Regions from separate parts of the Cupriavidus sp. USMAHM13 genome, predicted to be linked through region 3. Evidence: predicted binding sites of a transcription regulator. Region 3 holds the regulator's gene; each other region holds the start of a gene.
What was found. Region 3 encodes sigma-54, which starts transcription at its own class of promoters, with help from an activator protein. Its sites were predicted from a motif close to TGGCANGNAANCTGCTTT; they were not measured.
Positions count from the first base shown of each region.

Region 1: a site for sigma-54 is predicted at 1,550-1,567, ahead of BKK81_RS27350 (isopenicillin N synthase family dioxygenase). Genes of this name have one in related genera too.
Region 2: a site for sigma-54 is predicted at 1,669-1,686, ahead of urtA (urea ABC transporter substrate-binding protein). Genes of this name have one in related genera too.

Region 1 is NZ_CP017752.1:2,056,061-2,059,331, forward strand. Features, by position in the region: gene BKK81_RS27340 (isopenicillin N synthase family dioxygenase) at 1-155, opposite strand, end outside; gene BKK81_RS27345 (ABC transporter substrate-binding protein) at 170-1,195, opposite strand; gene BKK81_RS27350 (isopenicillin N synthase family dioxygenase) at 1,844-2,842, shown strand; gene BKK81_RS27355 (helix-turn-helix transcriptional regulator) at 2,891-3,271, opposite strand, start outside.
Region 2 is NZ_CP017751.1:1,840,944-1,844,214, forward strand. Features, by position in the region: gene cyoB (cytochrome o ubiquinol oxidase subunit I) at 1-316, shown strand, start outside; gene cyoC (cytochrome o ubiquinol oxidase subunit III) at 319-963, shown strand; gene BKK81_RS08110 (cytochrome o ubiquinol oxidase subunit IV) at 964-1,317, shown strand; gene urtA (urea ABC transporter substrate-binding protein) at 1,739-2,995, shown strand; gene urtB (urea ABC transporter permease subunit UrtB) at 3,131-3,271, shown strand, end outside.
Region 3 is NZ_CP017751.1:948,446-951,716, reverse strand. Features, by position in the region: gene lptB (LPS export ABC transporter ATP-binding protein) at 1-681, shown strand, start outside; gene BKK81_RS04310 (RNA polymerase factor sigma-54) at 782-2,257, shown strand; gene hpf (ribosome hibernation-promoting factor, HPF/YfiA family) at 2,307-2,657, shown strand; gene ptsN (PTS IIA-like nitrogen regulatory protein PtsN) at 3,042-3,271, shown strand, end outside.

The sequences.
Region 1 (3,271 bases), on a different replicon from region 3:
AACTGCCGCGCCACCTGGGCGGCATCGACGCCGTGCTGGCGCACGTAGAAGAAGCCGCTGGACATGGCGGCCGCGCGCAGCTGGCGCGCCACCTCGGCGCTGCGCGGCGCGCCCGGCGCGAGGGCATCGGTGAGGTCGAGGATGGGAAGGGCCATGGCGTGTCCCTCCCTCAGGCCTTGAGGCGGCGCTCGGCCGCGGCGGGCAGGAACTGCTCGCTCCAGATGTCGGCCGGGGCCGGCGCCGACTTCAGGCCGAAGGCGCCGGCAGTCTCGTCTAGGGTGGCCTGCAGGCGCGCGGTGGTGGCCGCGCCCCAGCCGTCGCGCCGCGTGTCGGGGGTCTTCATGGTGCCGTCGACGATCAGGCGCAGGCGCTCCAGTTCGAGCGTCTCGTCGGCCAGCGGCTCGCGCGCCTTGACGGCGGCGGCGCCGGCCTTGGGATCGGCGATGGCATCGAGCCAGCCGCGCGTGGACGCCTTGACGAAGGCGCGCAGGACCTCCGGCTCGGCCATGGCGCGGCGGTTGGCCACCAGGCCGTTGCCGTAGGACTTCATGCCGTAGTCGGAGAAGCGGAACACGGTCAGGTGTTCGGGGCCCATGCCGCGCGCCTTGAGATTGAGCAGGCCGGTGAAGAAGAAGTAGGCGGCGGCGTCGAAGTCGCCCTTGGCGAAGCGCGTGTCGCCGAGGTCCGGCGCGACGTTTTCCCACTGCACCCCGGCCGCGTCGAAGCCCTGCGCCTTGGCGAACACCGGGAACAGCTTGCGCGAGGCATTGAAGGGCTGGCCCAGGATGCGCTTGCCGGCCAGGTCGGCCGGGCGGGCGATGGGGCCGCCCTTGCGCACCAGGATGGCGTTGGGGTTCAGGTCGTACTGGATCGCCACCGCCTTGAGGGCGGCGGACGGGTTGTTGACGTTGAACTCGATCATGCTGGCCAGGTCGGCCGAGGCGCAGTCGTAGGCGCCCCCGGCCACCAGGCTGATGGCCGAGGACGAGCCGTTGCCGGTATCGATGGTGAGGTCCAGGCCGGCTGCCTTGTAGTAGCCGCGCTGCTGCGCGAGCAGGAAGCCGGCGCCGGAGGCTTCCACCTTCCAGCCCAGGTTGAACTTGAACTTCTGCTGCGAGCCGGTGGCACGCACGAACGGCGTGGCGGCTAGCAGGGCGGTCGCGCCGGCGGCGCGTAACAGGGAGCGTCGTTGCATGGTGGTCCTTGCCCTCGTGGCGAATGACGGTCGGTCACCGGTGCGGCCGCCGGAAGCGGCATGGCATGCGCGGGGTCGCGCGGCGGCGGGTGGCGGCGTCGCACCTCGTTGGAGCAATTTCCGGGCGGCGGGGCCGCTGAACGCTTCTACTCCTGCAGCGTTTTTGCAGGAACCGTGCCATGGGGTGAAGCGGCGAGCCGGCGGCGCGCTGATGGTGCGCTGATGGTGCGTGGATGCTGCGCCGCCGGCCGGATTGGTGCGGGCCGCCTGCTGCATGCACCGGCTGGCGGCGCCGGCGAGGTGGCGTGGCGCCGCGGCGGTGCGCGCCATGGGCGCGAACGGCGCGCCGGGCGCTGGCCCGGAACCTGCTTGATCCCGGGCAAGAGTAGAAGCGTTCACCAGCCGTGTGCATGCCGGGCATGCGACGGCAGGCCGGGAATTGCTCTTGCGGTCCGCGCGCCGCGAACACTGTGTTCGCCGCCGCCGGGGCCCGGGGGCGATGCGGCCGCGCTGGCGGGACGCTGCTCCCGGTACCCGGTCGGCCGGCGCTGCGCGGTCCGGCCATCCTCATCCCGTACCAGGAGAATCCACATGAACGAGACCACCGCCATCCCCGCCGTTTCCCTTGCCACCGCCGATGCCGACGCCATGACCGCGGCAGCGGCGGGCTCGGCCCTCGCCGAGCTGCGCAAGGAGTCGCGCATGGGTGCCATGGGTTCCGAGACCCATGCGCGCGAGATCCGCCGCATCGACCTGTCCGACTTCGCGCGCCGCAAGGCCGAGATCGCCGACCAGCTCTGGCAGGCTGCCACCGAGGTCGGCTTCTTCCAGGTCGCCAACCACGGCATCGATCTCGCACGGGTGCACGAGGCCTTCGCCATGACCGAGCGCTTCTTCGCCCTGCCCGAGGCGGTCAAGGCGCGCCACCCGCTCAAGAAGGCGCTCAATGCCGGCTGGGAGAGCAAGGCCCAGGTGCGGCCGTCGACCGGCACGCCGGACCAGAAGGAGTCCTACCAGATCACGCGCCCGCACATGGACGGCTTGTGGCCGGGCGAGGAAGCCCTGGCCGGCTTCCAGTCCACCCTGCTCGCCTTCGAGGCGCAGTGCTGGGAGGTAGGCATGAAAGTGCTGTCGTGCTTCGCCGACAAGCTGGGCTTCGACAGCGACTTCTTCACGCGCGCGCACGCGCCCGCCTCGCCCGAGTACCAGAGCACGCTGCGCCTGCTGCACTACTATGCGATCCCGCCCGAGTACCAGGACAAGCTCGGCCTGTGGCGCGCCGGCGCCCACACCGACTTCGACTGCCTGACGCTGCTGTTCCAGCGCACCGGGCAGGGTGGCCTGCAGGTCTGCCCGGGCAAGGAGATGGAGGCGCAGCAATGGACCTCGATCGAACCCGACGAGACCGTCATCACCTGCAATATCGGCGACATGCTGATGCGCTGGAGCGACGACCGGCTGCCTTCCAACTTCCACCGCGTCAGGAATCCGGCGCCGCACGAGTCCATGGGTGCGCGCTACAGCATCGCCTTCTTCTGCCAGGCCAACCGCGATGCCATCATCGCGGGACCGGCCGGCAAGTACCCGCCGATCAGCGCGGGCGACTACCTCAAGCAGCGCGTCAGCGCGAACTTCAAGGCGTACTGAAGGCGCCGGAAATCATGGCGCCGCGCCTGGCATCGCTCGCAGCATCGCTCATGGCACCTCACCGGCGGCGCTGACGCGGTAGACGCAGCGCCGCGCGCCGGCCAGCAGATGCTCCTCGCGCTCGACGCGCGCCTGCGCGCCGAGCACCTCGCGGAACACCTGCAGCTCGGCGCGGCAGAAGCCCTGGCAGGTCTGCGCGGCGGCGCAGATCGGGCAGTGGTCTTCGATCAGCAGCCAATCCTCGCCGTCGCGCTCGACCCGTGCCATATAGCCTTCCGCCTCGCGCAGCGCGGCGAGCCGGCGCACGCGCTCGGGCAGCGTGGCCTCGCCGGCGCAGGCGCGCGTGTAGTCCTCGCGTGCCTGCTGCTCGCGCTGCCCGATCAGCTTGTCCAGCCCGGCTTCGCCGAACAGTTGGCGGATCGAGCCGAT
Region 2 (3,271 bases), 890 kb from region 3:
CACTCCGGTGGTGCAGGACCTCGACGCCCTCGCCGACATGAAGGCCCGTGGCGACGTGCCGAAGAAGGAAGCGCACTACGACCAGATCCACATGCCCAAGAACACCGGCGCAGGCTTCTTCATCGGTGCCTTCAGCCTGGTGTTCGGCTTCGCCCTGACCTGGCACATCTGGTGGCTGGCCATCGTCGGCCTGGTCGGCATGATCGTCTCCTTCATCGTCCGCAGCAACGACGACCACATCGACTACTACGTGCCCGCGAAGGAAGTCGAAGCCGTCGAAGCGCGCCATTTTGACCGTCTCGCGTCGCAGGCCTGAACATGTCGACCCAAGTCCTAGACCGTTATCCCGCGCACGCCGCCCCCGCGGCGCATGACCACGCGCACGACCACGACCACGCCCACCACGACACCGCCGGTAACACGGTGTTCGGGTTCTGGGTGTACCTGATGACCGACTGCATCATCTTCGCCGGACTGTTCGCCGCTTTCGCGGTGCTGCGCGGCGAAGTGGCGGGCGGCCCCTCGGGCAAGGAACTGTTCGAACTGAACTACGTCCTGGTCGAGACCTTCCTGCTGCTGTTCTCGAGCCTGACCTCGGGCATGGCGATGGTGGCCCTGCACAACGGCCAGAAGGCCCGCCTGCAGTTCTGGCTGGCCATCACCTTCCTGCTGGGCGCGGCCTTCATCGGCATGGAAATCAACGAGTTCCATCACCTGATCGCCGAGGGTGCCAGCCCGCAGCGCAGCGCCTTCCTGTCGTCCTTCTTCACGCTGGTCGGCACCCACGGCCTGCACGTGGCCAGCGGCCTGCTGTGGATGGCCGTGCTGATGTGCCAGATCGCCAAGAAGGGCCTGACGCCCACCATGAACAAGCGCCTGGCGTGCTTCGCGCTGTTCTGGCACTTTCTGGACATCGTCTGGATCGGCGTGTTCACCGTGGTGTACCTGATGGGAGCGATGTAAATGGAACACAGCAACGTCTCCGCCGGCCACGGCAGCCATGCCGCTGGCGGTGCCAGCCACGGCAGCGTCAAGTCCTATGTGATCGGCTTCGTGCTGGCGGTCATCCTGACCGTGATCCCGTTCAAGATGGTGATGGACGGCTCGGCCGCCCCGTCGACCATCCTGGTGGTGATCCTGGCGCTGGCCGTGGTGCAGATCCTCGTCCACATGGTCTACTTCCTCCACCTCGACCGCTCTTCGGAGCAGCGCTGGAACGTGATCGTGCTGGCCTTCACCGCGCTGATCCTGCTGATCGTGGTGGCAGGCTCGCTGTGGATCATGCACAACATGAACGTCAACATGATGGCGCATTGAACGCCGCGTGCCGCCCGGCGGCACGCGATGTTCCGATGTTCCGACCAACGGGCCCTGCGGGGCCCGTTTTTCTTGGTTGCCGCGCCGGCCGCGTTGCCCCTGGCGCGCCGCCTTGGCGCATGGCCGCCGCACCTACGCCCGATCGTGGTTCACGCCGCACGCGCGGCGCCCGCGCTGCGCCCTTGGCGCCGGCATGCCTGGCGCTTCACCCGTGCGCGCCATGCACCACTCTGCCTCATGCACGCCGATGGTGCGCAGCGTCGCTGCACGCCGTTGGTGCGCCGCCCTGACGGGCGCCCGTTCCACGCCCCGCCGCCGCGCCGGCCGGGCCACCGCACGCGGCGATGGCCTTGGCACGCTAGTTGCAGAACCTGCACCCGGAGTTCGCTGTTCCACAACACACGACAATCTGGGAGCTGCAATGAAACGACGCAATATGCTGAAGCTGACCGCGGTGGCCGCGGCGGCGATGATCGGGTCCAGCACGCTGGCACTGGCGCAGAGCAAGGAGCCGATCAAGGTCGGCATCCTGCACTCGCTGTCCGGCACGATGGCGATCTCCGAGACCTCGCTGAAGGACGTCGCGCTGATGACCATCGATGAGATCAACAAGAGCGGTGGCGTGCTGGGCCGCAAGCTCGAACCGGTGGTGGTGGACCCGGCCTCGAACTGGCCGCTGTTCGCCGAGAAGGCGCGCCAGCTGATCAGCAAGGACAAGGTGGCGGTCACCTTCGGCTGCTGGACTTCGGTGTCGCGCAAGTCGGTGCTGCCGGTCTACGAGGAACTGAACTCGCTGCTGTTCTACCCGGTGCAGTATGAAGGCGAAGAGATGTCGAAGAACGTCTTCTACACCGGCGCGGCGCCCAACCAGCAGGCCATCCCGGCCGTCGAATACCTGATGAGCAAGGAGGGTGGTGGCGCCAAGCGCTTCTTCCTGCTCGGCACCGACTACGTCTATCCGCGCACCACCAACAAGATCCTGCGCGCCTTCCTGAAGAGCAAGGGCGTGGCCGACTCGGACATCGAGGAGGTCTACACGCCGTTCGGCCACAGCGACTACCAGACCATCGTCGCCAACATCAAGAAGTTCTCGCAGGGCGGCAAGACCGCGGTGATCTCGACCATCAACGGCGACTCCAACGTGCCCTTCTACAAGGAACTGGGCAACGCCGGCCTGAAGGCCAAGGACGTGCCGGTGGTCGCCTTCTCGGTCGGCGAAGAAGAGCTGCGCGGCATCGACACCAAGCCGCTGGTGGGCCACCTGGCCGCGTGGAACTACTTCATGTCGGTCAAGAACCCGACCAACGATGCCTTCCGCAAGGAATGGGCGGCCTGGGTCAAGGCCAACAACCTGCCCGGCGGCGACAAGCGCGTGACCAATGACCCGATGGAAGCGACCTACGTCGGCATCCATATGTGGGCCCAGGCCGTCAAGAAGGCCGGCAGCACCGATCCGGACAAGGTGCGTGCGGCCATGTACGGCCAGACCTTCAAGGCGCCGGACGGCTTCACGCTGACCATGGGCGACAACCACCACCTGTACAAGCCGGTGATGATCGGCGAGGTGCGCGGCGACGGCCAGTTCAGCGTGGTGTGGAAGACGCCGAAGCCCATCCGCGCCCAGCCCTGGAGCCCGTTCATCTCGGGCAACGAAGGCAAGCCCGACAAGGTGATGTAAGCGGGGGAGGAGGGCGGCGCCACGCGCCGGCCCCTCCGATCGTACCGCCATGTCCGCGCATGGCGGCCTGGCCGCCACCGGACACCCCCGGAGGAGGCCGGCCGTCCTGCCATCCGTCGCCGACCACAGACCATCATGCTCCGAACCGCATTCCAGTCCGCCGCCTCCCGCCTGCGCGCCGCGCTGGCCGCCGCGCTGCTGCTCGCGGTGCCGCTGCTGCACGCCGCGCCGCTGACGCAGGACGACCTCAAGCCGCTGGCAGGGGACGATTTCGAC
Region 3 (3,271 bases):
AAGGACGTCTCGCTCGACGTCAAGAGCGGCGAGGTGGTCGGCCTGCTGGGGCCCAACGGCGCCGGCAAGACCACCTCCTTCTACATGATCGTCGGCCTGGTGGCGCTGGACGAAGGCGACATCGTGCTCGACGGCCTGCACCTGAGCGGCCTGGCCATCCACGAGCGCGCGCGCATGGGCCTGTCCTACCTGCCGCAGGAGGCCTCGGTGTTCCGCAAGCTCAACGTCGAGGAGAACATCCGCGCGGTGCTGGAGCTGCAGATCGTCGACGGCAAGCCGCTGTCGGCGCAGGAGATCGAGCGCCGCCTGGACGCGCTGCTCGACGACCTGCAGATCGCCCACCTGCGCCAGAATCCCGCGCTGTCTCTGTCGGGCGGCGAGCGCCGGCGCGTGGAAATCGCGCGCGCGCTGGCTTCGGCCCCGCGCTTCATCCTGCTCGACGAACCGTTCGCCGGTGTCGACCCGATCGCGGTGGGCGAGATCCAGCGTATCGTCAGCTTCCTCAAGGCGCGCAACATCGGCGTGCTGATCACCGACCACAATGTGCGCGAGACGCTGGGCATCTGCGACCACGCCTACATCATCAGCGAGGGCGCGGTGCTGGCCGAGGGCCGCCCGCAGGAAATCATCGCCAACGAATCGGTGCGCCGGGTCTACCTGGGCGAGAACTTCCGCATGTGATGCGGTGGCCGCGCCTCGCCGGCGCGGGACCGCGACAAAGCGGCAGGAACGTTAGCAATTTTCGTTCCATCGCGCTGCGGATGGGCATAGAATAGGCCGCATGAAACCTTCGCTTCAGCTCCGCCTTTCCCAGCATCTCGCACTGACGCCACAGCTTCAGCAGTCGATCCGGCTGTTGCAGCTTTCCACGCTCGAACTGCAGCAGGAAGTCGAGCAGGCCCTGATCGAAAACCCTCTGCTCGAGCGCGAAAACGATTGGATCGAGAGCCCGCTGCGGGTGGCCGCCGATGGCAGCATCAACGTGCAGAGCGCACCCGCGCCGGCCCCGGCCGAAGCGCAGGGCAATGGCGAGGCACGCAGCGACGAGGGCGGCGGCGATGAAGAGCGCTTCGGCGACGGCGCCGACGACTACGGCAGCGACTGGAGCCTGGACGACTTCGCGCGTCGCCCCCAGGGCGACGAAGACGAGAAGGCGCCGCTGCAACTGCGCGACGCCGAGCCGACCCTGCGCGAGCACCTGATGGAACAGCTCGCGCCGCTGAAGATCTCGGCGCGCGACAAGGGCCTGGCCATCTTCCTGATCGAGTCGCTCGACGACGACGGCTACCTCAGCGCCACGCTCGAGGAGATCTGCGAAGAGCTGCCCGAAGAGCTGGAGTTCGAGATCGAGGAAGTGCAGGCCATGCTGGCCCTGCTGCAGAGCTTCGATCCACCCGGCGTGGGAGCGCGCAATGCGGCCGAATGCCTGGCGCTGCAGCTGCGGCGGCTGTCGCATCCGCAGCGCGAGCTGGCGCTGGGCATCGTCAACCACCACCTGGAACTGCTGGCCGCGCGCGATTACACGCGCTTGAAGAAGGCGCTGCAGGTGGACGAGACGGCGCTGAAGGCAGCACATGACCTGATCCGCTCGCTGGCACCGTATCCGGGCCACGCCTACAACCGTCCGCAGGCCGACTTCGTCGTGCCCGACGTGTTCGTGCGCAAGAGCGGCAGCGGCTGGATCGCCCAACTCAATCCCGACGTGATGCCGCGCCTGCGCATCAACGACATGTACGCGCAGATCCTGCGCGGCGCCAAGGGCGAATCCGGTGCCGCCGGCCTGCAGCAGAAACTGCAGGAAGCCCGCTGGCTGATCAAGAACATCCAGCAGCGCTTCGACACCATCCTGCGTGTCGCACAGGCCATTGTCGAGCGTCAAAAGAACTTCTTCAGCCACGGTGAAATTGCGATGCGCCCCTTGGTTTTGCGGGAGATTGCCGATACACTGGGATTACACGAGTCAACCATCTCTCGGGTGACGACTAACAAATACATGGCCACCCCCATGGGCACTTTCGAGCTGAAGTACTTCTTCGGCAGCCATGTGTCCACGGAAACGGGCGGCGCTGCTTCATCAACGGCTATCCGAGCCTTGATCAAGCAACTGATAGGAGCCGAAGACCCGAAGAATCCCCTGTCCGACAGCCGAATTGCCGAATTGCTGGGCGATCAGGGCTTCGTCGTGGCGCGCCGGACGGTCGCCAAGTACCGAGAAGCGCTGAAGATCCCGGCAGTCAATCTCCGCAAGTCTTTGTAGCCGAGCCGCATCGCCTGCCTGGTGTGGCTCTTTCAGAAGGAGAAGCGCTATGAACTTCAAGATCAGTGGACACCACCTGGACATCACGCCACCCCTGCGTGAGTACGTGGAAACGAAGCTGGAGCGTATCGTCAGGCATTTCGATCAAGTCATCGGCGTTAGCGTGCTGCTCTCTGTCGACAACCACAAGGAAAAGGACAGGCGTCAGTACGCGGAAATCAATCTGCATCTGAAGGGCAAGGACATCTTCGTCGAGGCGCACCACGAAGACCTGTATGCGGCGATCGACGCACTGGTCGACAAGCTGGACCGTCAGGTCATCCGGTACAAGGACCGCGTGCAGAGCCACGACCGGGAATCCGTGAAGTACCAGATGGCTGCCGCACAGATGCAGCAATAGCCAGAGAAAACAATAAGAACAATCTGCCTGATCTGCCTTGAGGCCGCCCGTCGGCCACCAGCACAAGGGCCAGACCACGAACCGCGCATCAGCGCGGTTTTTTGCTTTTGGCGGACCGGCTCGCGTGCACGCCCCGTACACGCCCTCGTCCGGGGGAGTTCGCAAGTGGCGCGACGCAGTGTATGCTCTCCAATACATGAGTCGCCGCTACCGCCGGGACCGCGGCTTGCGCGCCGCACAAGAAGGCGGGCGGGCTGCTCTATAATGGTCCGATACTCCGCATGCCGGCGCCCGACCGGCGGAGCGAGCGGATATTCCGCCTCTTTGACCCGGCCGGGCGCGCAGCGCACCGGGCCGCTTATCTGGAATCCCTGCGCACCTGCCATGAACCGTTTGGCCAAATTGCTGCCGCCAGGCAACATCACACTCGACGTCAGCGTCACCAGCAAGAAGCGCGTCTTCGAACAGGCCGGACTCCTCTTCGAGAACAACCATGGCGTGGCGCGGGCCACGGTCACCGACAACCTGTTCGCGCGCGAGTCGCTGGGCTCGACCGGGCTGGGCGCGGGCGTGGCCATCCCGCATGGCCGCATCAAGGGCCTGAAGCAACCGCT